Regions from separate parts of the Arthrobacter sp. NPDC056493 genome, predicted to be linked through region 1. Evidence: riboswitches for the same ligand, from Rfam matches in the RefSeq annotation. Region 1 holds a riboswitch; each other region holds the start of a gene.
The links. A riboswitch is a leader RNA that binds a small molecule or an ion and turns the genes downstream of it on or off. The one in region 1 is predicted to bind S-adenosylmethionine.
Positions count from the first base shown of each region.

Region 2: it holds a riboswitch for S-adenosylmethionine, as region 1 does, so the genes downstream of both, ACFQ50_RS17640 (LLM class flavin-dependent oxidoreductase) here and ACFQ50_RS03525 (bifunctional o-acetylhomoserine/o-acetylserine sulfhydrylase) in region 1, are expected to answer to the same signal.
Region 3: it holds a riboswitch for S-adenosylmethionine, as region 1 does, so the genes downstream of both, ACFQ50_RS06670 (DUF1737 domain-containing protein) here and ACFQ50_RS03525 (bifunctional o-acetylhomoserine/o-acetylserine sulfhydrylase) in region 1, are expected to answer to the same signal.

Region 1 is NZ_JBHTSL010000005.1:64,153-71,457, reverse strand. It holds gene ACFQ50_RS03525 (bifunctional o-acetylhomoserine/o-acetylserine sulfhydrylase) at 1-1,154, opposite strand, end outside; SAM riboswitch class IV at 1,196-1,312, opposite strand; gene ACFQ50_RS03520 (VOC family protein) at 1,441-2,079, shown strand; gene ACFQ50_RS03515 (CPBP family intramembrane glutamic endopeptidase) at 2,215-2,994, opposite strand; gene ACFQ50_RS03510 (histidine phosphatase family protein) at 3,108-3,788, shown strand; gene ACFQ50_RS03505 (DeoR/GlpR family DNA-binding transcription regulator) at 3,813-4,601, opposite strand; gene hutI (imidazolonepropionase) at 4,725-5,936, opposite strand; gene ACFQ50_RS03495 (NAD(P)/FAD-dependent oxidoreductase) at 5,948-7,078, opposite strand; gene ACFQ50_RS03490 (glycine C-acetyltransferase) at 7,132-7,305, opposite strand, start outside.
Region 2 is NZ_JBHTSL010000048.1:21,756-29,060, forward strand. It holds gene ACFQ50_RS17635 (NtaA/DmoA family FMN-dependent monooxygenase) at 1-787, opposite strand, end outside; gene ACFQ50_RS17640 (LLM class flavin-dependent oxidoreductase) at 801-1,907, opposite strand; SAM riboswitch class IV at 1,944-2,052, opposite strand; gene ACFQ50_RS17645 (LLM class flavin-dependent oxidoreductase) at 2,266-3,426, shown strand; gene ACFQ50_RS17650 (rhodanese-like domain-containing protein) at 3,467-3,871, shown strand; gene ACFQ50_RS17655 (MFS transporter) at 3,868-5,409, opposite strand; gene ACFQ50_RS17660 (PLP-dependent cysteine synthase family protein) at 5,621-7,045, shown strand; gene ACFQ50_RS17665 (hypothetical protein) at 7,079-7,267, opposite strand; gene ACFQ50_RS17670 (hypothetical protein) at 7,264-7,305, opposite strand, start outside.
Region 3 is NZ_JBHTSL010000010.1:58,337-65,641, reverse strand. It holds gene ACFQ50_RS06680 (aromatic amino acid ammonia-lyase) at 1-1,008, opposite strand, end outside; gene ACFQ50_RS06675 (NtaA/DmoA family FMN-dependent monooxygenase) at 1,012-2,307, opposite strand; SAM riboswitch class IV at 2,505-2,620, shown strand; gene ACFQ50_RS06670 (DUF1737 domain-containing protein) at 2,634-2,942, shown strand; gene ACFQ50_RS06665 (rhodanese-like domain-containing protein) at 2,939-3,349, shown strand; gene ACFQ50_RS06660 (O-succinylhomoserine sulfhydrylase) at 3,351-4,559, shown strand; gene ACFQ50_RS06655 (YegP family protein) at 4,934-5,314, shown strand; gene ACFQ50_RS06650 (aminotransferase class V-fold PLP-dependent enzyme) at 5,369-6,532, shown strand; gene egtD (L-histidine N(alpha)-methyltransferase) at 6,571-7,305, opposite strand, start outside.

The sequences.
Region 1 (7,305 bases):
AGGGAGCGGACGTCACCGATGTTCGCCACGTGGGAGTGCAGTTCCAGGGCGTCCACGAAGCGCTTGCCTGCCTCGGCTCCGCCCGCCACGGTGAAGGACACCACCGCGCCGGTGCCCTTGGGCCCGTACTTCAGGCCACGCTCGTACCAGGGACTGGACGGCAGGCCGGCGTAGGCCACCGACTCCACATCGCCCCGGGCTTCCAGCCAACTGGCGACGGCCACCGCGTTGGCCACGTGGCGCTCCACGCGCAGGCTCAATGTTTCCAGGCCCTGTGCGATGAGGAACGCATTGAACGGGGACACCGCGGAGCCCAGGTCGCGGAGCAACTGGACCCGCGCCTTGAGAATGTAGGACAGGTTGGCTCCCAGGGCACCGCCTGCGCCGAGGTCGCGGGCGTAGACCAGGCCGTTGTAGGTGGGGTCCGGCGTGTTGAAGCCCGGGAAGCGTTCCGGGTCCCTGCTGAAGTCGAAGTTGCCTGAATCCACGATGACACCGGCAATGGCGGCCCCGTGTCCACCCAGGTATTTGGTGGCCGAGTGCACCACGATGTCCGCGCCCCACTCGAGCGGCCTGATGAGGTAGGGCGTGGACAGGGTGTTGTCAACGATCAGCGGCACGCCGGCCTCGTGCGCGGTCCGGGAAACACCTTCGATGTCCAGGACGTCCTGCCGGGGGTTGGACACCACCTCCGCAAAGAACAGCTTGGTGTTCGGCTGCACGGCGTCGCGCCACTGCTCCAGGTTGTCCGGGTCGGCCACGAAGGTGACGGACACGCCGAACTTCTTCAGGGTGTGTGCCAGCAGGTTGTAGGTGCCGCCGTAGAGGCTGGGGCTGGCCACCACGTGGTCGCCGGCCTCGGCGACGTTGAGGATGGCATACGTTTCGGCGGCCTGGCCGGAGCTCAGGAGCAGCGCGGCAAGCCCGCCTTCCAGGCTGGCGACCCGCTGTTCGACGGCGTCCTGGGTCGGGTTGCCGATCCGCGTGTAGATGGGCGCGATCTCGGCCAGCGCGAAGCGGTCGGCCGCGCTTTCAGCGCTGGGAAAGACGAACGACGTCGTCTGGTAGATCGGCAGCGACCGCGCGCCGGTGGCGTTGTCAGGCACCTGGCCGGCATGGATCTGGCGGGTTTCGAATGACCATGCGTTGGACATGCAGGCTCCTCTGCTTAGGGGCATGTGCTGGTCCCGGCACAGGCCCGCGCTTGCCGCGCGGCGGGCGCCGCGTAGCCAGGTCTTCACCCGGGGCACCCCGCCGCGGTGGAGGGTTGCCGGCCAGCGAGCCGGGGCTTTCATCGCTGGCACTCATGACCTGCGATCAGTGTAGGAATGGCCCTGTTACGCGCACAGCTTTGTGACGAACTTCGTCAAAGTATGGACTTTTTGCAAGGTTAGGCGACCCTAAGCTGAGAGGCCCGTCACAAAGTGCCAAGATGAGGGCATGCGCATGGATCACGTCTCTTACGCCTGTGAACACGATGGCCTCGCGGCCACCACCGAACGTATCTCCTCTGCCCTCGGCGTCGAAGCCGTAAAGGGCGGGGTGCACCCCCGGTTTGGAACCCGGAACATGATTATTCCGCTGGCCGGCCACAAGTACCTGGAAGTTGTTGAGGTCCTGGACCACCCGGCGTCGGACAAGGCACCGTTCGGCCAGGCCGTCCGCGCCCGGTCCGCGGCGGGCGGCGGCTGGATGGGGTGGTGCGTCGAAGTTGACGACCTCGCCCCCTTCGAGGAGCGCCTTGGCCGCTCCGCCGTCAACGGCAACCGCAAGTTCCCCGACGGCCGGGAGCTGGTCTGGAAGCAGATCGGCATCCTGGGCCTGATCGCGGACCCGCAGGTGCCGTACATGCTGAAGTGGGAGGGCGATCCGGGCCTGCACCCGTCCAACGCCTATGACAGCAACGTGAAGATGTCCAGCCTCACGATCGCGGGCTCTGCCGAGCGCGTGACCGAGTGGCTCGGCGAGCCCGTCGAACGGCCGCTTGAGGACGTCGCCGTGAACTGGGTGGCCCCGCACGGTACGCCGGGCATCCTCTCCGTCACGTTCGAAACCGCAGCAGGCGCCGTCACCATCTGACGCGCTTTCTGCCCTCCACTTCGGCCGCCATCAGCGGGTGCCAACGACGTCACCCGCCGATGGCGGCCGAATCATTTTTAACGGCCGGGCACTAACCCGGGCCGGATCATCCGGGCCGCCCACCGCGGGCCCGGACTAGCCCAGGCCGACGGCTTTGCCGAACAGGCTGAACCCCACGAACGCGACGATGTCCAGCAGCGCGTGCGCGATCACCAGCGGCATGACCCGCCGGGTCCTGGTGTAGACCCAGGCGAAGACCACGCCCATGACGGCGTTTCCAATGAATGGCCCGAACCCCTGGTACAGGTGGTAGCTGCCGCGGAGCATTGAGGACACAAAGATCGCCAGGGGCATGGACCAGCCGAACTTGTTGAACCGGTCCAGCAGGTAGCCCACCACAATGACCTCCTCCACGATCGCATGGCGCACCGCAGACAAAACCAGCACGGGCACCGTCCACCAGTAAGCGTCCAGTCCGCTGGGGATGATGGCGGTGGTAATGCCCAGGGCCCGCCCGGCAGCGTAGAGGCCCAGCGACGGAATGCCGATCACGGCGGCCAGCCCGAGACCCTGCAGCAGGTCCTTGCCAGGCCGGGCGAAGTTGAACCCCAGCTTCCGGAACGCGGAGCCGGAGTCATGGCCGGACCCGGACTTCGCCTGGCGCTGGTCGGTCAGGAAGAAGATCACCAGCAGGACCGGCACCAGGGCGAAGATGATGTCCAGCAGCTGGTAGGTCAGGTCGAAATACTCGCGGGTGCTTTGCGACCTGTTCAGCGTGGACGTCCCCTGCGCCAGTGGTGCCCGGGTCATTTTGTCCAGTAGCTGCACCACCGAGTAGACGGCGGACTGTCCCAGCGACAAGCCAAGGACGATCCATACTTCAAACCGCAGCCGACGGCGGGAGGGAACCAACATGTTCCTATCTTGCCTGCACCTGCTGGTACTTTCCTGTCAGGCTTCCCGGTTCCTGCAACCGTCTGGCCAGTCGGTTCCTGTCCGGCCGCGGGCTCACCCTATGCTGGGGAACTATGAGCGCTCCCGGGAAAATCATCATGATCCGGCACGGCCAGTCGGCGGCCAACGCGGACACCTCCATCTACAACAGGGTGCCCGACTACCGGATTCCGCTGACGGAGCTGGGGCTGGAGCAGGCGAAGGCCGCCGGGGAGCGCATCCGCCGCGAGCTGGACGGCCGGCAGGTGAGCGTCTACGTGTCACCGTACCTGCGCGCCTACCAGACCCTCGAGGCGCTGAATCTTGGCTCCCTGACGGAGCGGGTGATCGAGGAGCCGCGGCTGCGCGAGCAAGACTGGGCCAACTTCCAGATTTCCGGCGACATCGAGGACCAGAAAGAACTCCGCAACGCCTACGGCCACTTCTTCTACCGTTTCCGTGAAGGCGAGTCCGGCTCCGACGTCTACGACCGGATCTCCTCCTTCATGGAGACGCTGTACCGGCACTGGTCCAAGCCGGACTACTCCCCCAACGCACTGCTGGTGACGCACGGCCTGACCATGCGCCTGTTCTGCATGCGCTGGTTCCACTGGTCGGTGGAGTACTTCGAGTCGCTCAACAACCCGGAAAACGCCGAGATCCGGATGCTGGTGCAAAACGGCGCAGGCAAGTACGAACTCGACACCCCCTTCACCCAGTGGGTGGACCGCCGGGTGGACGAAACCGTGCTGGACGCCCCGCCCGTGGTCTTCTAGGCACCGCCGCCTGTGCGCCTGGTGTTAGGCGCCGGCCACGATCACTTCGGTGCCGCGCGCCTCGAACGCGGCCTTGTCCGCCGCGGAAATACCGGAGTCGGTGATGAGCCGGGTGAAGTTGTAGCCGTCCATGGTGGCGAACGCCCGGCGGCCCACCTTGGAGGAATCCGCGATCACGTAGGAGACGCTGGCGCGGCTGGCCAGCAGGGCGTTGACCGTTGCCTCGGCCTCGCCGGTGTTGGTGGGCCCCACCTCGGCGTCGACGCCGTTAACCCCGATAAAGGCGATGTCCAGCACCACCTTCTGCATGATGATGTCCGTGTACGGGCCCACGAGCTCATAGGACCGGGTGTTGAGGATGCCACCGGTCACCATCACCTTGATGTTGGGCCGGACGGCAAGCTGCGAGGCAATGTTGATGGCGTTGGTGACCACCGTGAGGGTGGGCTGGTTCGACGGCGAGTTGAGGTCCTCGCGGGTGGCCAGGATCTGCGCCAGGGCCGTGCTGGTGGTGCCGCCGCACAGCCCGATCACCATGCCTGGGGCGATGAGCGCCGAGGCGGCGAGGGCGATCTCCTGCTTGGCCACGGCGTGGTCGTCCCGGTTGTACCTGCCGGGAAGATCGTAGGCCAGGGCGCCGGTGGTGGCGCCCCCGCGGGTGCGCGTCAGCAGCCGGCGCTTGGCCAGGCTGTCCAGGTCACGCCGGGCGGTTGCCGGTGATACGCCGAGCCGGGTGACGATCTCCTCGACTTCCACCTGGCCGGCCTCGGCAAGCAGATCAAGGATGGCCGTCAGTCGGTCGGTGCGGGTCATGCAGGGCCTTTCAAGATCCAAAAACGTCACGAAAAATGACGCTTTTTGATTGTATCAGACCCCTAATGATCATTTTGCGTCACTGTCCACCGCGGACTACACGGGTTATGGTCCCGCCCGACACTACCGTGCGCGCACCCCTGCACGCCAAACCGCGTGGGTGAGCGGCATGCCCGGCCGGTAGGCCAGGTGGGTGGCGGAGGGGGCATTGAGGACGTGCAGGTCTGCCCGGTGCCCGACGGCGATGGAGCCCACCGCCCGCTCGCCGTCGGCGTCGTTTCCGGACTCGCGCTGCAGCGCTAAAGCACCGCCGTACGTTGCCGCCCGGACGGCCTCATGGACACTCAGGCCCATCTGGAGCACGGCTGTGGTGACGCAGAACGCCATGGAACTCGTGTAGGACGTGCCGGGGTTGCAATTGGACGCGAGCGCCACGGGCACGCCGGCGTCCAGGAGCTGCCGGCCGGGGGCCAGCGGCTGGCGGGTGGAGAGGTCGCAGGCCGGCAGGCAGGTGGCCACTGTTCCCCGCCGGCCCGTTCCTGATGCGGCATCCCAGCCGGACCAGCCGGCGGCGAGGCCGGCGATGTCCTGCTCCGAAAGATAGTTGACGTGGTCGACGCTCGCCGCGCCGAACTCCACCGCGAGGCGGACGCCGGCGCCGTGCCCCAACTGGTTGCCGTGCACCCGCAGCCCGAGTCCGGCGTCGTGGCAGGCCTGCAGCACCGCGCGGGACTGCTCCTCCGAAAAGGCTCCCTTTTCGCAAAATACGTCGGCCCACCGGACATAGGGGCGGACCGCGTCCAGCATCGGACCGCAGGCAAGTTTGGTGTACTCATCGGGATCGACGCCGGCCGGCACCAGGTGCGCGCCCAGGTACGTGACCTCGTCCGCCACTCTTGAGGCGATCCGTGCGCTCCTCGCCTCCTGCTCAACGTCCAGGCCGTAGCCGGTCTTCGTCTCCAGGTACGTCGTGCCCTGCGATACGGCTTCGGCAACGCGGCCCTGGGCCAGCCGCGTGAGGTCGTAGTCGCCGGTGTTCCGGGTGGCCCCGGTAGTGACAGCAATGCCGCCCGCCCTGTACTCCTCCCCCGCCATCCGCGCCTCGAACTCCGCCGTTCGGTCGCCGGCGAAAATGAGGTGTGTGTGGGAGTCCACCCAGCCGGGCAGCACGGCCCGGCCGCCCGCATCCACTGAGTCGTCGGCCGCCGGGGCGGCGGACGCCTGGCCGATCCACGAGATCCGCTCCCCCTCGACCACCACAGCCGCGTCCTTGAGGACACGGTGCTCCGCGTCCTGGGTCATCAGTTCGGCAATGTTGGTGATCAGGGTGCTCATGGATCCATTCTTCAGCGCCGGATGGACCAGCGCGTCGCAGCCAGCGCATCCGCTGTCCGGGATTCCGGACCGGCATCCCGCCCGGTGCTGGTTTCCAGCCCGGCACTGGCACCTGGACCTGCCAGGATCTGGGCCGCGGCCAGTTCCGCGATGCCGGACGACGTCTGGAAGCCATAGCCGCCCTGGCCGGCAAGCCAGTAGAACCCGCGGGCTTCGGCGTCGAACCCTACTACCGGGACGCCGTCGGCCGCCTCGGTGCGCAGGCCGGTCCAGGCCGTCCGCACGGAACCGATCCCCAGCGTCGTCAAGGTATTGAGCCGCGAGATGAGCCGCTCGACGTCCCCGGGACGGGGACGTGCGTCCTCCGCCGGGCTGGCAACATGTTCCGACGGCGAGATCAGCACGTCGCTGCCTTCCCGGCGGAAGTAGAAGGAATCGTCGGCGGCAGCCACCATCGGGCTGCCCTCCGGCAGAGAATGGTCGACGCCGACAATCGCCGCCGTGCGCCGGTACGGCTGCAGGCCAATCTTCTCGACGCCGCTCAGCACCGCCAGCTCATCGGCCCAGGCACCTGCCGCGTTGACCAGAACGCCGGCCGAGAAGCCCTCCTGCCCGGCGCCGATCTCCCAGCCTGATCCCAGCCGCTGGGCGGAATGGACGCGGGCGCCGGTGATGACGTCCACACCGGCGGACTCGGCGCGCGCCCGGTGCCTTTCGAGCAGCACCGGGGCGTCGCACCCGAAGGACCCCGTGTCCAGGCCCGCGGCGGAGAAGGACTCCGGTTTCAGTGCCGGGCAGAGGCCAAGCGCTTCGTCGTGGCCGATCCGGCGCATCTCGCCGCTGGACTCGGCCCGGACCGTCTCCTCGTCCCCGATCAGCATAAAGCTCCGCGGGGACAGCACGGGGTGGGGCCGCCCGGCATCGTCCGCCGCGATCAGCTCCAGGGTGCGGACGGTGAGTTCCTGCACCACCGGCGGGCCGTAACTGGGAATCAGCTGCCGGGCCGAGCGCGAGGACGTATGGTACGCCAGCTGCTGCTCCGCCTCCACGAGGGCAACCGTGCACTTGCCGGCCAGCGCAGAGGCAAGGGACAGCCCGGCGATCCCGCCGCCCACAATGACCACGTCATAGGTTGATGCCATGGGCTCAATCTTTACAGATGGCCCGAACCTGCGCAGCCACCGCGCCTACTCGGTCACTGCGCCTGCGCCGCCACCGCGTCCCGGCTCTTGACGAAAGCCTGGACGCAGGTTTCCACATCGTCGGCGCTGTGCGCGGCGGACAGCTGGACCCGGATGCGGGCGGCACCGCGCGGCACCACGGGGAAGCTGAAGGCGGTGACGTAGACCCCGTGCTGGAGCATCTGGTC
Region 2 (7,305 bases), on a different contig from region 1:
GCGTCCGGGCCACAATGTCCTCCCGGAACTTCTTGGCCTCCTCCAGCCCGGCGTGCCGGGAGAAGATGACGTCGGCGTTGCGGACCGCGAAGTCGCGCCCGTCCGGGGAGTCGCCGGCCTGGAACAGGACCGGGTGCTGCTGGCCGGAGCGCGGGAGGCGGCCGGTGACTTCGACGTCGAAACTCGCGTCCTTGCGGCGGACGGAGGTGATGCCGTCCTCGGCCAGCCATCTGCGGGAGCCCCGGGACCCGGCGATTGCGCCGTCAGCCCAGGAATCCCAGATCGCTTTGGCGGTCTGGACGAATGCTTCGGCCCGGATGTAGCGGTCCTCGTGAGCCAGGAACCCGCCGCGCCGGAAGTTGGCACCGGTCCAGGCGTTGTCCGTGGTCACGATGTTCCACGCCGCCCGGCCGCCCGAGAGAAGGTCCAGGCTGGACAGCCGGTGGGCCAGGTCGGCGGGATCGTTGTAGGTGGTGTTCTGCGTGGCCACGAGTCCGATGTTGGTGGTCACTGCAGCCAGGGCCGCGAGGGCCGTCTGCGCGTCCGGCCGGCCCGCGACGTCGAGCTCGTGGATCCGGCCCAGGTGTTCGCGGAGCCGCAGCCCTTCGCCCAGGAAGAAGGCCGTGAAGAGGCCGCGTTCTGCGGTCTGTGCCACCCGGCGGAAAGATTCGAAGTCGGTCTGGGATCCGCTCTCTGGATCACGCCAGACTGTGGTGTGGTTGACGCCCTGGAAGAAGACGCCGAACTGGATCTGGCCGTTACCGGCAGTGCGCGAGGGGGTGCTCATGGGTCTGGCCTCTCTAGAGGGCCGCGGCGGCGGCATAGCGGTTGGCGGGACGGGGCAGGCCGAAGGATTCACGCAGGGTGCTGCCCGGGAGGGGGCTGGACAGCAGGCCGCTGCGCCGAAGTTCCGGGAGCACCAGGGCGGCCAGCTCCGGAAGGTCGGTGTCCAGCACCGCGGGGCTGATCCAGACCCCGTCGCCCTGCTGGAACAGCTCGGCGAGGAGCTCCACCAGCCCGGCCGCGTCTCCCACGTAGCGGGCGCCGCCCTGCCATGGCTCGTGCGCTTCCAGTTCGGCCAGCCGGTCGGCTGCCCGCTGGCCACGGGCGTCGAGGACCACGTCCAGTTCCAGGAGTGTGCGCGGGGCGCCGGCGTTCCTTGCAGCCTCCGCAGCTGGCGCCAGCTCCTCCGGCTTGGCCGCGGTTACCAGCGCCACGTCGGCTTCGACGGCGGGCAGCAGCGCCGCCGGGGCAATTACCGGCAGTTGCCCCTGGAAGGGGCGCGGAATGATCGACGGGCCCTTCACGGAAAACCGGTTTCCCTCGAAATCCGCATAGTGCAGCTTGCCCGCGTCGAGGAACCGGCCGGTGGCCTCGTCCCGGATCACGGCGTCGTCTTCCCACGAATCCCACAGCCGCCGGGCGCTTTCGACGACGTCCGCCGCCTCCGCGCCGGCCTCCCCGGCGGGAAGTTGGTCGCGGCCCACGGAACGTGCTTCCTGCGGCGTGTTCTCTGCGCTGACCAGCCACCCTGCCCGGCCGCGGGAGGAATAGTCCAGGCTCGCCAGCTGGGTGGCCACGTGGAAGGGCTCCGTGTAGACCACGCCCGCTTCGGGCACCAGGCCGATCGACCTTGTTACCGTCGAGGCGAAGGCCGCACGCTGCACGGCATCTATCCGTCCCGCGACTCCGGCGGCCCCGGTGTCCGTGGTCCGTGAGTCTCTGAACGTGGCCAGGTGAAAGCCGGCGATGTCCGCTGCCTGGACGGTTTCCCGGATGCGGCTGCCGGTGAGCAACGCGCCGGGCTCGTGCGCGGCGAATCGCCAGGCGGCCGGGTGTGCGCCGTCCCCGTCGAGCTCGATGCCGAGCACGGCGGAACGGTTTTTGGGTGTGGGTAATGAAGGCATGGTTCCCTCTTTTTAGGGGCCGCGGACGGCCGTCTCGACATTCACTTGCCGCAATGCGGCCAGGTCTGTTTCCGGAGCACCCCGCCATCAAATGCCTGAGGGTTGCCGCAGCACGAGCCGGTCCTTGGCGTGCTGACTCTGGACCTAGACGTTGAATCTAGGAGGGCTGGCCGGACTTTTCCAAACCGCCGGTCTCGTGGTGTCAATTCGGGAAATACCGCGTCAAGCAGCGGTGCATTCCGTCATGCGCAGCCTTCATTTGTGACGGATTTTGGGCTCCGGTTACCCCCGGTTTCCGGACGTTGAGGACGGTGACGGAGGAGTTTGGCCGGCGCCGGACGCTCCGTAGTGTTCTGCCATGCCCAAGCCTTCCGCGGTTCCCCTCTCGGTCCTTGATCTCAGCCCCGTCTCCGCCGGCCAGACTGCCGCAGACGCCCTGCGGAACAGCATTGCGCTGGCCGTCTCGGCAGAGGCGCTGGGGTACAGCCGCTATTGGCTGGCCGAACACCACTTGAGTCCGGGCGTTGCCGGCTCCGCCCCGCACGTCCTGTCCGCCCTCATTGCCGCGGCGACGAGCAGCATCCGGGTGGGAACGGCGGCCACCATCCTGGGTAACTACCGGCCGGTGCAGATCGCCGAAAACATCGGGACACTGTCCGCCCTGTACCCGGGGCGCGTGGACCTCGGCTTTGGCAGGTCCGGGGTGCCCAAGGTGCCGGCCGAAGAGGCCGGGGCTCCCGCTCCGCTGGCCCCTTCGCCGGCCTCCTCCGGCCCTTCGGGGAACCGCGTGGTGGACGGCCTGGTGATCCCGGCCCCGCGGCCGCTGTTCGGCAGGAAGTTTCCCGAGCGCTTCCAGGTCCAGGCCGATCTGCTGGGGCGGGTGGCCGGTGATGCGGACAACTTCGAAAACGACGTCCAGGACATCATCGCGTTCTTCGCCGGCGAATACCGCGCAGCGCAGGGCACGGAAGTCACCGTCCACCCGGCGCAGGGCCACGCTCCCGGGTTCTGGATCCACGGGTCCAGCGCCGGCCCCAGTGCCCGGCTCGCCGGAAAGCTCGGCCTGCCCTTCGGGGCGAACTATCATGTGGCCCCGGCCGCGGTCCTGGAGTCCGTCGGCGAATACCGGTCGCATTTCAAACCGTCCGCCACCCTGGCTGAGCCGTACGTAGCCGTTTCCGCCGACGTCGTGGTGGCTGAGACCGAATCCCGGGCCAGGACCATCGCAGCCGGGTACGCGGACTGGGTCCACAGCATCAGGACCGGCCGCGGCGCCATTCCCTACCCCGCGCCCGAGGATGCCGAACGCCGGCCGGAGCTGGAGCCGGCCGAAGCGGACCTCATCCAGGACAGGCTGGACACCCGCTTCGTGGGCGACCCCGTGCAGGTGGCGGAGGGGCTGCGCACCCTGCAGCGCGCCACCGGAGCCAATGAACTGCTGGTCACCACCATCACCCACCACCAGTCCGACCGGATCCGGTCCCAGGAGCTGCTCGCGCAGGCCTGGGGACTGTCCTGACACCCTTCCCATCATTAACAAACATTCGAAGGAGCACCAAATGAGCACCGAACAAACCACCAACGATCCGCAGCTGATCAGCGCCGATGAAGCCGCACGGCTTATCGGCGCGGGGGCCCTCCTGATCGACGTCCGCAGCGACAAGGGCAGGGCCAGCACAGGCAGCGTTCCGGCGGCTGTCGTGGTGGACCGCGAGAACGTGGCACAGGACTTTGGGCCGGATTCCCCCGCCCGTCTCACCGGCGTGACCGGAACGGACCAGCAGATCGTCGTCTTCTGCGGCTCGGTCAACGGCTCGCGTCCCGTGGCCGAAAAACTCCGGCTGCTCGGCTACGCCCGTGCCGTGCATGTCGACGGCGGGTTCCCGGCACTGCGCGACGCCGGGGTTCCCGCCAGCGGGCCGACGGTGGAAATCGACGAGCCGGCCCAGCCGGCGGCCGTCTAGCGGGAGTCCGCCAAAGCCTGGTCCGCCGACGCCGTCCCTTCCGCCGATGCCGTCCGTTCCGCTACAGCGGGGCGGGTGGCGTTGCCGTTCCGGCGGCGCACCACCGCGGTCCGGATCCAGTCGAGGCTGCCGGCGGCGATGGCAACGGCGGTCAGGGCCGAACACAGGATGATGCCGTCATGGAAGGCGCCGCGGTAGCCGTTGCCCGCGGCCACGGACCCGGCAGCACTGCCTAAACCGGATCCTGCGTGCAGGAACAGCCCGGCCACGGCGGCCGAACACAGCGCCGCCGAGAACCGTTGGCTCAGCTGGTAGAAGCCGGCAGCCACCCCGGCGGTCCCGGCCGGCGCGTGCCCCAGCGTCAGGGCCTGGTTGGGCGCCACCACGAGGCCCGTCGCCGCTCCCTGGACCAGGCCCACCCCGGCAACAGCCAGCGCCGCGGCCGAGTGGTCCAGGTGCTGCACCGCAGCATCCTTGGCGACGAGGGTGGCGAAGCTGGCGGCCAGTGCGACGACGATGCCGGCCCGGCCGAACCTGGCGACGAACCGCCAGCTGGACCCGGAGGCCAGCAGCATGCCGGCGGACTGGGGTGCCAGGATGCCTGCCGCGGCGAGCGGGGCGAGGCCGCTTCCGGACAGAAAGTAGAAAGCCGTGACCGCGGACATCGCAGCGCCCACGCCGAACTGGCACAGCGCCACCACCGTGCCCAGCACGTAGCCCCCGGAACGGACCAGCCCTGCGCTGAGCAATGGCGTCCGCCCGCGCCGGTGATACAGCAGCTCCCAGCCCGCAAAACCCAGGAGCACCGTTGCTCCTGCGGCCAGCCAGGCCGGGGACGACTCCGGCGTGCCGTAGACCGTGGGGACGAGGAAGGCCACCACCACGGCACCCAGCAGCAGGGCGCCTACCCCGTCGATGGACGCGGAGCCGGGGTGGCGGTCCCGGCCGGGGCGTGCCGGCAGAAACCGGAACGCCAGCGGCACCAGCAGCACCACCAGCGGGACGTTGATGAGGAAGAGCACCCGCCACCCGGCAGAGTCCCCGGCCGCGGACAGGACCAGGCCGCCGGCAAGGGGGCCGCACACGGCGGCGAAGCCCCCGGCGGCGGCGTAGTAGCCCAGTGCCTTGGCCCGTCGGGTTCCGGAAAACAGGTCCTGGAGGAGACCCAGGACCTGCGGATTCAGGGTGCCGGCGCCGAGCCCCTGGAGCAGCCGGGCAGCGACCACCAGAGCCGGGTCGGAGGCCAGTCCGCCCACCAGGCTGAAGGCGCCAAACACCGTTATGCCCGCGATGAAGAGCGCCCTCCTGCCCAGGACGTCCCCGAGCCGTCCCGCCGGAACCAGCGCCACTCCGAACGCCAGCGAATAGCTGGCCAGAATCCACTGCACCTGCGCAGCGTCCGCATCCAGCCCGGCGGTCATCGCCGGAACGGCGAGGACAAAAACCGACTGGTCAAGGAGGGTGATGAAGCCGGCGCCGAGGCACAACCACAGGCCGGCGCGTGCTGATGTATCCGTGTCTGTTGCTCCCCGCCCCATGTCCGGACTCTACGGCTGGCCGGCGGCCGCCCCTGCATCGCGGGTCCGAGGGTGAACCCCCGTGAACGCCGGTGACGGAACCCGCCCGGCCGCCGTCGTAATTTGACCCAAACACCCGGAAAACCGACATCAAAGCTCATGGAGAGACACGCTTGGCAACACGGCTTAAGGCCTTTTGCGGCCGGATGCCCGGCGGCCTACCGTTCCAGCCATGACAATCTACGAGTCGGTGCTGGACGCCATCGGCAACACCCCGTTGGTCAGGCTCACCCGGCTGAGTGACGGGCTGCGCCCGCGCATCTACGCCAAGCTGGAGTTCCAGAACATCGGCGGCAGTGTCAAGGACCGCGCCGCGCTGTCCATGATCCGTGCGGCGGAGCGGGACGGCCTGCTCGCGCCGGGCGGCACCGTGGTTGAAGGCACCAGCGGCAATACGGGGATCGGCCTGAGCCTCGTGGCAGCCCACCTCGGCTACCGCGCGGTGGTGTTCGCCCCTGCGGCCACCGCTGCCGAGAAGATCCGGCTCCTGCGAGCCTACGGCGCAGAGGTGCATCTCGTGGCGGACTTCGTTCCGCGCAGCCACCCGGACCACCTGGCCAACCGCGCGGCCCGGTTCGCCGAGGCCACCCCGGGCGCGTGGCTGGCGCAGCAGTACGACAACCCGGCCAACCCCGGCGCCCACGTGGAATCGACGGGCCCGGAGATCTGGCGCGACACCAATGGCGCGGTCACCCATTTGGTGGCCAGCGTGGGCACCGGCGGGACCATCACCGGGACGGGCCGGTTCCTCAAACAGGCAAGCGGCGGATCGGTCCAGGTGGTGGCCGCCGACCCCGACCACTCCGCGTACGGCGGCGGCGACGGGGCCGCCAAATACGTCGAAGGGGCCGGCCACGCCGTCCATCCCGATTCAGTCGAGGACGTCTGGCCCCAGGCTTTCGATACCTCCCTGGTGGACCGCTACGTGCGGGTCAGCGACAGGGAGTCCATCCTGACCGCCCGGAAGGCCGCCCGGGAAGAGGGCCTGCTCATCAGCGGCACGGCCGGCACTGCGCTGGCCGCAGCCCTGCGGCTGGCTGAAGAACTGGACGAGACCCACACGATCGTGGTGATCATTCCCGATTCCGGGCGCAACTACCTCTCCACGTATTTCGACGACGGCTGGCTGACATCCGCGGGCTTCCTCAAGCCCGCGGCCGAGGAGGGCACCGCAGGGAGCCTGCTGCCCTCTCCTGCCGCGGGCGTGCACATTCTGCCCGTCTCGTGCACCGTGGCCGAGGCGCACACCGAGCTGCAGCGGCGCGGCCTGGAGGACGGTGAACCTGCCTTCGTGGCCCTGGACCGCGGGACCTCGTACGGGAGCGTCCACCCGAGGGAGGTCGCGGCGGCGGTGACGCTGGGTTCGCTGCAGGCCGCCTTGGCGGCAGGACCGTCGCAGGCACGGGAACCCGCGGCACGGCACGGGGTTGCGTTCACCACCCTTGGAACCGGCGAGCTGCTGGCAGATGTACTGCCCGGCGGCGTCCGGCCCGGCGGCGTCCGGCCGGACGGTGGTCTGCTGGATGGTGGCCTGCTGGATGGTGGTCTGCTGGCGGTGCTGGTTGACGGCCGGATCGCCGGAGCGGTGACAGGCTAGCTAGCGTGGCCGGCAGTTTGAAAGCGAAAACCCCTACGGCTTCCAGCCGTAGGGGTAAACGTTGAAGGCGGCGTCTGCGGAAGGGGGATCCAGGTTTGCGGCCCGGTCCGCTTCAGCCCCGTGGAAAGCGTCAGCCGCACCGGTCAGCAGCGGCAACGCCGCCCACACGCCGCCCGCCGCGAGGAGGGCAACGAAGGCCGCGGACAGCAGAAGGACGCTCATGCCCGCCTCCCCGGTGCCGGGCGGAGGCGCACGCCGTC
Region 3 (7,305 bases), on a different contig from region 1:
CCTGCCGTTGAGCTCCACCTCGAGCGCCTCGGCCAGGGCCGTGACCTGGGCCCGGAACGCACCGTGCGTCTGCGGCGCCGCGCGAAAGGACAGGGCATCCTGGACTGACACCTGCCGCCGCGGGTCCTCCAGCCAGCCGCCGCGCACCAGGCGCCGGACGTTGGCCGCCGAGACGCGCTGGCCGTCCACAGCCTTGGCCGACTGCACAGCAGGCGAGAACGCGCTCAGGTTCCCGCCGCCGTCGTACCGTGCGGTGGCCTCAAGCGAGAGCGCCAGGGCGGTGTCCGCCAGATCGGCGAGCCTCCGGATGCGGCGGAGTTCCAGCGCGCCGGTGCCGATCGAATAGGAGTTGGCGCTGACCAGCGCCAGGGCCTCGCCCGGCGCCAGGACCAGCGGTTCCAGCCCGGCTGCGGTGAGCGCTTCCGCGCCGTCCTGCAGGCCGCCGTCGGCAGTTAGCGCCTGTCCCTCCCCGATGGCGACGGCGGCAACCGCCGCCAGCTGGGTGAGGTCCGACGAACCGACGGACCCGTCGCGCGGAACGGCCGGCAGCACGGCCCTGTTCAGCAGTTCGGCATAGAACCGGGCAGTTTCCGGTCGCACCCCCGAGCCTCCCCGGGTGAACCCGATGAGCCTGGCCAGGATGAGGGCACGGACTTCATCCCGGCCCAGCAACGCGCCGACGCCGCTGTGGTGGTAGCGCACCACCTGCAGCTGGAAGTCGAGGATGGATTCCTGCTCCACAGCCGTGTCCCGTCCGGAGCCAAGCAGGGTGTTGAGGCCATAGACCCGGTCACCGGAATCGATGGCTGCCTGAACCACCTCGCGGGACAGGCCCACGAGCTCGAGGGCTTCGGCGCTGAGGACCACCTCCACCGCGGGATCGGCGGCCGCCGCGGCCACGTCGTCGGCCCGGATGTGGGCCGTGCCGATCAGGAACGTGCCGCGCCGGACGCCCGGCAGGAGTCCGTCGGATCCTCCGGCCCCCGCCCTTGCACCGGCCCCTGCCATGGCCTAGAAGTCCAGCAGGTTCCGGCGGAAGCCGCCGTCGCCATAGCTCGTCCGCAGCAAACCCCGACGGCGGAGCACCGGCGCCAGCCTGTCCAGCACGCCGTGAATGGTGGCCGGGTCCACGAAGCCGGAGAAGAGGAACCCGTCGCCGCCCACCGCGGCCCCGGTTTCCTCAAGGTAGTCGGCGATTTCTTCCGCGGTGCCAATGATGCTGTCACCGGCGCCGCCGCTGCGGGCCTGCAGGATCTGCCGCAAGGTGGAACCCGGCGGCGCGGCCTTGGAGAAGTGCTCCAGGGTGCCCTGGTTGCTGTTGGTGCTGAGTTCGGGGAGGGGCGCGTCGAGGTCGAACTGCCTGAAGTCGATGACGGACAGGTAGGAGATCGAGTTGAGCTGGCTGTCGATGTCCCGCTGGGTGAGCTCCCGCCGGGCAGCCCTCAACTCCTCGGCCTCGGCCCTGGAACTGGTGACGGTGGGCTTGAGGACAAACAGCACCTTGACGTCGTCGGGGTTCCGGCCGGCCCCGGCGGCTTCGGCGCGGATGGAGTCCCGGTACGCTTTCATGCCGTCCACGCCGCGGGCCAGGGCAATGGCAACATCCGCGTTCGCCCCGGCGAAGGCCTTGCCCCGGGGCGATGCCCCGGCCTGCACCAGCACCGGCTCCTCCGGCAGCGGTGCCGTGTTCAGCGGTCCCCGGACCTTGAAGAACTCGCCGTCGTGGTGGATCGGCCGGACCTTCGTGTGGTCCGCGAAGATGCCTGCCCGGGTGTCCTCCAGGATGGCGTCCGGTTCCCAGCTGCGCCAGAGCTTGCGGACGACGTCCACGAACTCCTCGGCCTTCTCGTAGCGGAGGTCGTGCTCGATCTGCTGGTCCAGTCCGTAGTTCTGCGCGGCGAGGTCGCTGCCGGAGGTCACCACGTTCCAGCCCAGCTGCCCGTTGGAGAAGTGCTGCAGGGTTGCCAGCAGCCGGGCCGCGGTGAAGGGCGGATAGAAGGAGGCGCTGATGGTGGGCACGATGCCCAGGTGCTCCGTGGCGGAGAGCAGGTACGGCACCAGCGCCAGCGGATCGTGCTTCGGCGCAAAGGACGCCTGCGCCAGCGAGACCTCCGCGCTGCCCCCGTAAGTGTCGGGGACGGTGAGCGAGTCCTCGATGATGAACAGGTCCAGCCCCGCCCGCTCGAACTCCCGGACCGCATGCTGATAGGGGGCCGGCTTCTTCCAGTCATAGCCGATTCCGTAGCCGGGCGTGCCCCAGCCCTGAACCCCGAAGCCATGGCCCACGAACCATCCAAAGTGCAGCATGGGAGTCACTGTATTCGCGGTCGAATCATTCACTGTGGCCTGGTTTCATCCGGCGTTACGGCGGTTCATCTTCCGTCATTATCCTCCCGGCCACCGGCTTTGTAACCGCAACGCGGCCTCACACCGGGCCCGATGCGTTACGGAACATGACGGCGGCGGCGGTGCGCGCCGCCGTCGTCAGTGTTACGTTTTTGGGGAGTAATGAGTACCGGCATGAAGCCCTGACTGGCCGGTCGGCAACCCTCCATTCCACGGCGGGGTGCCTCAGGTGAATACTCGGCATATCGACCACTTCGAGCTGCAAGCGTGAGAAAAGGAGATCCGTCGTGTCAGACGCCCCCGCCGTTGCAACGCTGCCGTCCCAGCAGGATAAACCTGAGGAAAAGCTGTCCTACCGCCTGATCACGGGGCCGGACAACCGCGAGTTCTGTGAGCGCATCACGGCGGCCCTGGCCGAGGGATACGTGCTGCACGGCAGCCCCGCAGCCACCTTCAACGGCACCAGCGTCATCGTGGCCCAGGCCGTCATCCTGCCTGCCGCCATCGCCACCGCAGATGCGGCCGTCGCCACCGCCGTGGACCGGCTGGACTCCGACGAGGACCTCACCGCCCAGGCTTTCGAGGGGCACGCATGAGCTACGCCGGAGACCTCACCCCCCAGGACGCCTGGGCAAAGCTCGAGGAAGGCGCCGTCCTCGTGGATGTGCGCACCGAGGGCGAATGGGCGCACATCGGCATTCCGGACACCAAGGCCACGGAGAACGATCCGCTCTTCATCCAGTGGACCTTTCCCGGCGGCATTCCCAACCCCGACTTCGTCGAGCAGCTGAAGCAGCAGGCGCCCGAGGACACCCGGGTGGAGCTGCTGTTCCTGTGCCGCTCCGGCCAGCGCTCCATCGCTGCCGCCACCGCCGCCACGCAGGCCGGCTTCACGGCCTACAACGTTCTCGAAGGCTTCGAGGGTGAGCCTGACCGCTACGGTGAGCGCACCGTGAACGGCTGGAAGAACCGTGGCCTGCCGACAAACCTGGGAAAGAACTAAGTTGACCTTTAATCACGACGCCGCCGGCTGGAGCCCCGATACCCAGGCCGTCCGCGGCGGGCTTGACCGCACCAATTTCCAAGAGACCACCGAACCGGTCTTCCTCAACTCGGGGTTCGTCTACGAGTCGGCAGCAGCCGCCGAGCGCGCCTTCACCGGCGAGGACGAGCGCTTCGTCTACTCGCGCTATGGCAACCCGTCCGTGGCCACCTTCCAGGAGCGCCTTCGCCTGCTCGAAGGCACCGAGGCGTGCTTTGCGACGGCGTCCGGCATGTCCGCCGTGTTCACCGCACTGGGCGCCCTGCTCGGCGCCGGGGACCGCGTGGTGGCCAGCCGTTCCCTGTTCGGCTCCTGCTTCGTCATCCTCAACGAAATCCTGCCGCGCTGGGGCGTGGAGACGGTGTTCGTGGACGGGCCGGACCTCGAGCAGTGGCGCGCCGCCCTCTCGGTGCCCACCACGGCCGTCTTCTTCGAATCCCCGTCCAACCCCATGCAGGAAATCGTGGACATCGCCGCTGTCAGCGAACTCGCCCACGCCGCCGGCGCCAAGGTGGTGGCGGACAACGTCTTCGCCACCCCGCTGCTGCAGCGCTGCGGAGACCTCGGCGCAGACGTAATCGTCTACTCCGGCACCAAGCACATCGACGGCCAGGGCCGCGTGATGGGCGGCGCCATCCTGGGCACCAAGGAATTCATCGACGGACCAGTCAAGCAGCTCATGCGCCACACCGGACCGGCGCTCTCCGCGTTCAATGCCTGGGTCCTCACCAAGGGCCTGGAGACAATGTCGCTCCGCGTGAACCACTCCTCCGCCACGGCGCTGCGCCTGGCCGAATGGCTCGAGGACCAGCCCGCCGTCAGCTGGGTCAAGTACCCGCTGCTGAAGTCCCACCCGCAGTACGATCTGGCCGCGAAGCAGATGAAGGCCGGCGGCACCGTGCTCACGCTGGAACTCGCGACGACGGCAGGCCAGTCGGGCAAGGACGCCGCCTTTGCGCTGCTGGACGCCCTGAGGATCATCGACATCTCCAACAACCTGGGCGACGCCAAGTCCCTGATCACCCACCCCGCCACCACCACGCACCGGGCCATGGGGCCGGAAGGACGTGCCGCGATCGGGCTCAGCGACGGAGTGGTGCGGCTGTCCGTGGGCCTGGAGGACGCGGATGACCTGATCGCCGACCTGGAACAGGCGATCAAGCAGATCTGACGCTGCCGGATCCCTGCCTTCGGGATCCGGCCCGTCGGAGCCTTCCCTTCGGGGCCTTTCCTTCGGGATCTGACTGCTTTCTTACCTTCAATGGCGGGCTGTGAACGTGCGTTGCGCTGCACGTACCTTCGTTTCGGCCGTCCTTGAGAACGGGGGTGCGGCACGGTTTAGTGGGGTGTACAGACAGGGTTTACCCAGGGTTTACACGGATGGTCTTGTTAGGCTCCATGTGCACTGGGCAGACTCTAATAACACCGATGAACCGATCAAACCCCTGTCGGTTCAGCACCCCACCCAAGGACAGACGCAGCGATGCGTTCGGGGCCACGGCCGCGAAGACGCTGCGTGCAGCCTCCCTGACCGGAAGGACCGCCATGGCCGGAGTATTTGAAGTTTTTGTTGATGCAGAATCCCAGTTCCGGTTCCGGCTGAAGGCCCCCGATGGAACGGTACTGGCAATCTCCGCTCCCTTTGAGGACAAGCGCGCGGCTGCGGCCGGGATCGCCGACGTACGCGAATGCGCCGGGACGGGCCTCATCACGGACCTTTCCGCGGCGACGCCGCAGGTTCAGGGATCCGTACCGGCGGCTGCTGCTGCCCAGGTACCCGCCCAGGCTCTTCCGGCCCGGGCCGACCACGGCAGGCAGGGATTCGGAAAGAAGCGCACGCCGTCGGAAGCTGCCGGCGCCCGCGGCGCGGGGCACTGGAGGCCGACGGCCCCGGCCGCCCCTGCACGCTGGACCGGCGCGGCCTGACGCAAAGGGTGCAGATCTGGGCGCAGCCCTGCCGCGTGAGGCAGGATGTGGGCTATGCCAATCGATGTCGACGAGGTGCGCAGGCAGACCCGCGGGCTCCGGAGCGTAGTCCATTTCAATAACGCCGGAAGTTCCCTCATGCCCGCCCCTGTTGTGGACACCGTCGTCGGCCATCTGCGCCGCGAAGAGGACATCGGCGGTTATGAAGCGGCAGAGGAAGCCGACGACAGGCTTGAAAACGTCTATTCCTCGGTGGCTCGGCTGCTCGGAGCCCGGCCGGAGGAGGTAGCCCTTGCCGAGAACGGCAGCCGGGCGTGGGCGGCGGCGGTCTACAGCTTTCCCTTCACTCCCCGCGGGCGGCTGCTGATCGGCAGCACCGAATATGCCGGCAATGTCCTCGCACTGCGGCAGCTTGCGGAGCACAACGACCTTGAGATTGTTGTTCTGCGAGATGATGTGCACGGACAGGTCGACGTGGAACACCTGCAGCTGGAACTGGAGCGCGGAAACGTCGCCATGGTGGCCCTGACCCATGTGCCCATGGCGAATGGCCTGGTCAACCCGGCGGCCGAGGTCGGCAAGCGTTGCCGTGCCGCCGGGGTGATGTTTGTGCTCGACGCGTGCCAGTCAGTGGGCCAGGTGCCTCTGGACGTGCAGGCTTTGGGCTGCGACGTGCTGGCGGGCACCGGACGGAAGTTTCTGCGCGGCCCGCGGGGTACGGCGTTCCTGTACGTGCGTGCAGCACTCCTCGACCGCCTGGAACCATCCATGCTGGACGGGCACTCCGCCCGTCCAGCCGGGTCCTCCGGCTTTGAAGTCCGCAGCGATGCCCGGCGCTTCGAGAGCTGGGAGAGCAATGCCGCCGGAAGGCTGGGGCTGGGACGTGCCGTCGACTACGCCCTGGACTTGGGCCTGGACGCCGTGCAGGAGCGTGTGGCCGGGCTGGCTGACCGGCTGCGGACTGAACTGGCGTCAGTACGGGGCATCACCGTCCATGACCGCGGGATCACCCGTTGCGGCATCGTCACCTTCACGGTGGCCGGCAGCGATGCTGGCGGCATCAGGCGCCTGCTGGCAGACCACCGGATCAACGTCTCGGTGGCGCCCCGCTCCTTCCCCGCGGGGACACCGCCGGAGGCCGAAATGGTGGTGCGGGCCTCCGTCCACTACTACAACACGGAAGCCGAAGTGCAGCGCCTGGTAGGCCTCCTTCAATAGAAGCCCGCCGGTATCGGCGGGTCCCTCCGGCGGTCAGCTCAGGTGGCTTCTGCCAGCGTCATGGCAAAGCGCCCCTGCCGGTCAGTCCACTGCCCTGCGACGGAGAACCCGGCTGATTCCAGCTCGTTGACCACTCCTTCAAGCCGGAATTTGGCGGAAATCTCGGTGCGCAGTTCCTCCCCCTCGTGGAAACGGACTTCCATGCCCACCCCCGGCAGCCGGACCAGCATGGGCTTGCTGGCGCGCAGCCGCATTTCGATCCACTCCTCCTGGGGCATCCACACGGCCACATGTTCGAAGGCCATCACATCAAAATCACCGCCCAGCTGGGTGTTGAGAACCCGGAGGACGTTCCTGTTGAAGTCAGCGGTGACCCCCTCGGCGTCGGCATATGCCGGAACCAGGACGTCGGGCGACTTCACCAGGTCAGTGCCGAGCAGCAGCGAGCCGCCATCTCCGTGAAGCAGTTCCCGCACTCCGGAGAGGAAGCGGGCCCTGGCGGCCGGCTCAAAATTACCGATGGTGCCGCCCAGGAATGCCACCATGCGGCGTCCCTCCCGGGGAAGCACATGTAACTGGGTTTCGAAATCCGCTGCTACGGCGTCGAGCGCAAGGCCGGGGAATGCGGGCGCCAATTCGTTTCGTGCGTCCAGCAGTGCACTGTCGCTGACATCCACGGCAACGTAGCGCCGAAGGTGTCCCGCCTGGCCCAGGGCCGCAAGCAGCAGCGGGGTCTTCCTGGAGGATCCGGACCCGAGCTCGATGAGGGTCTC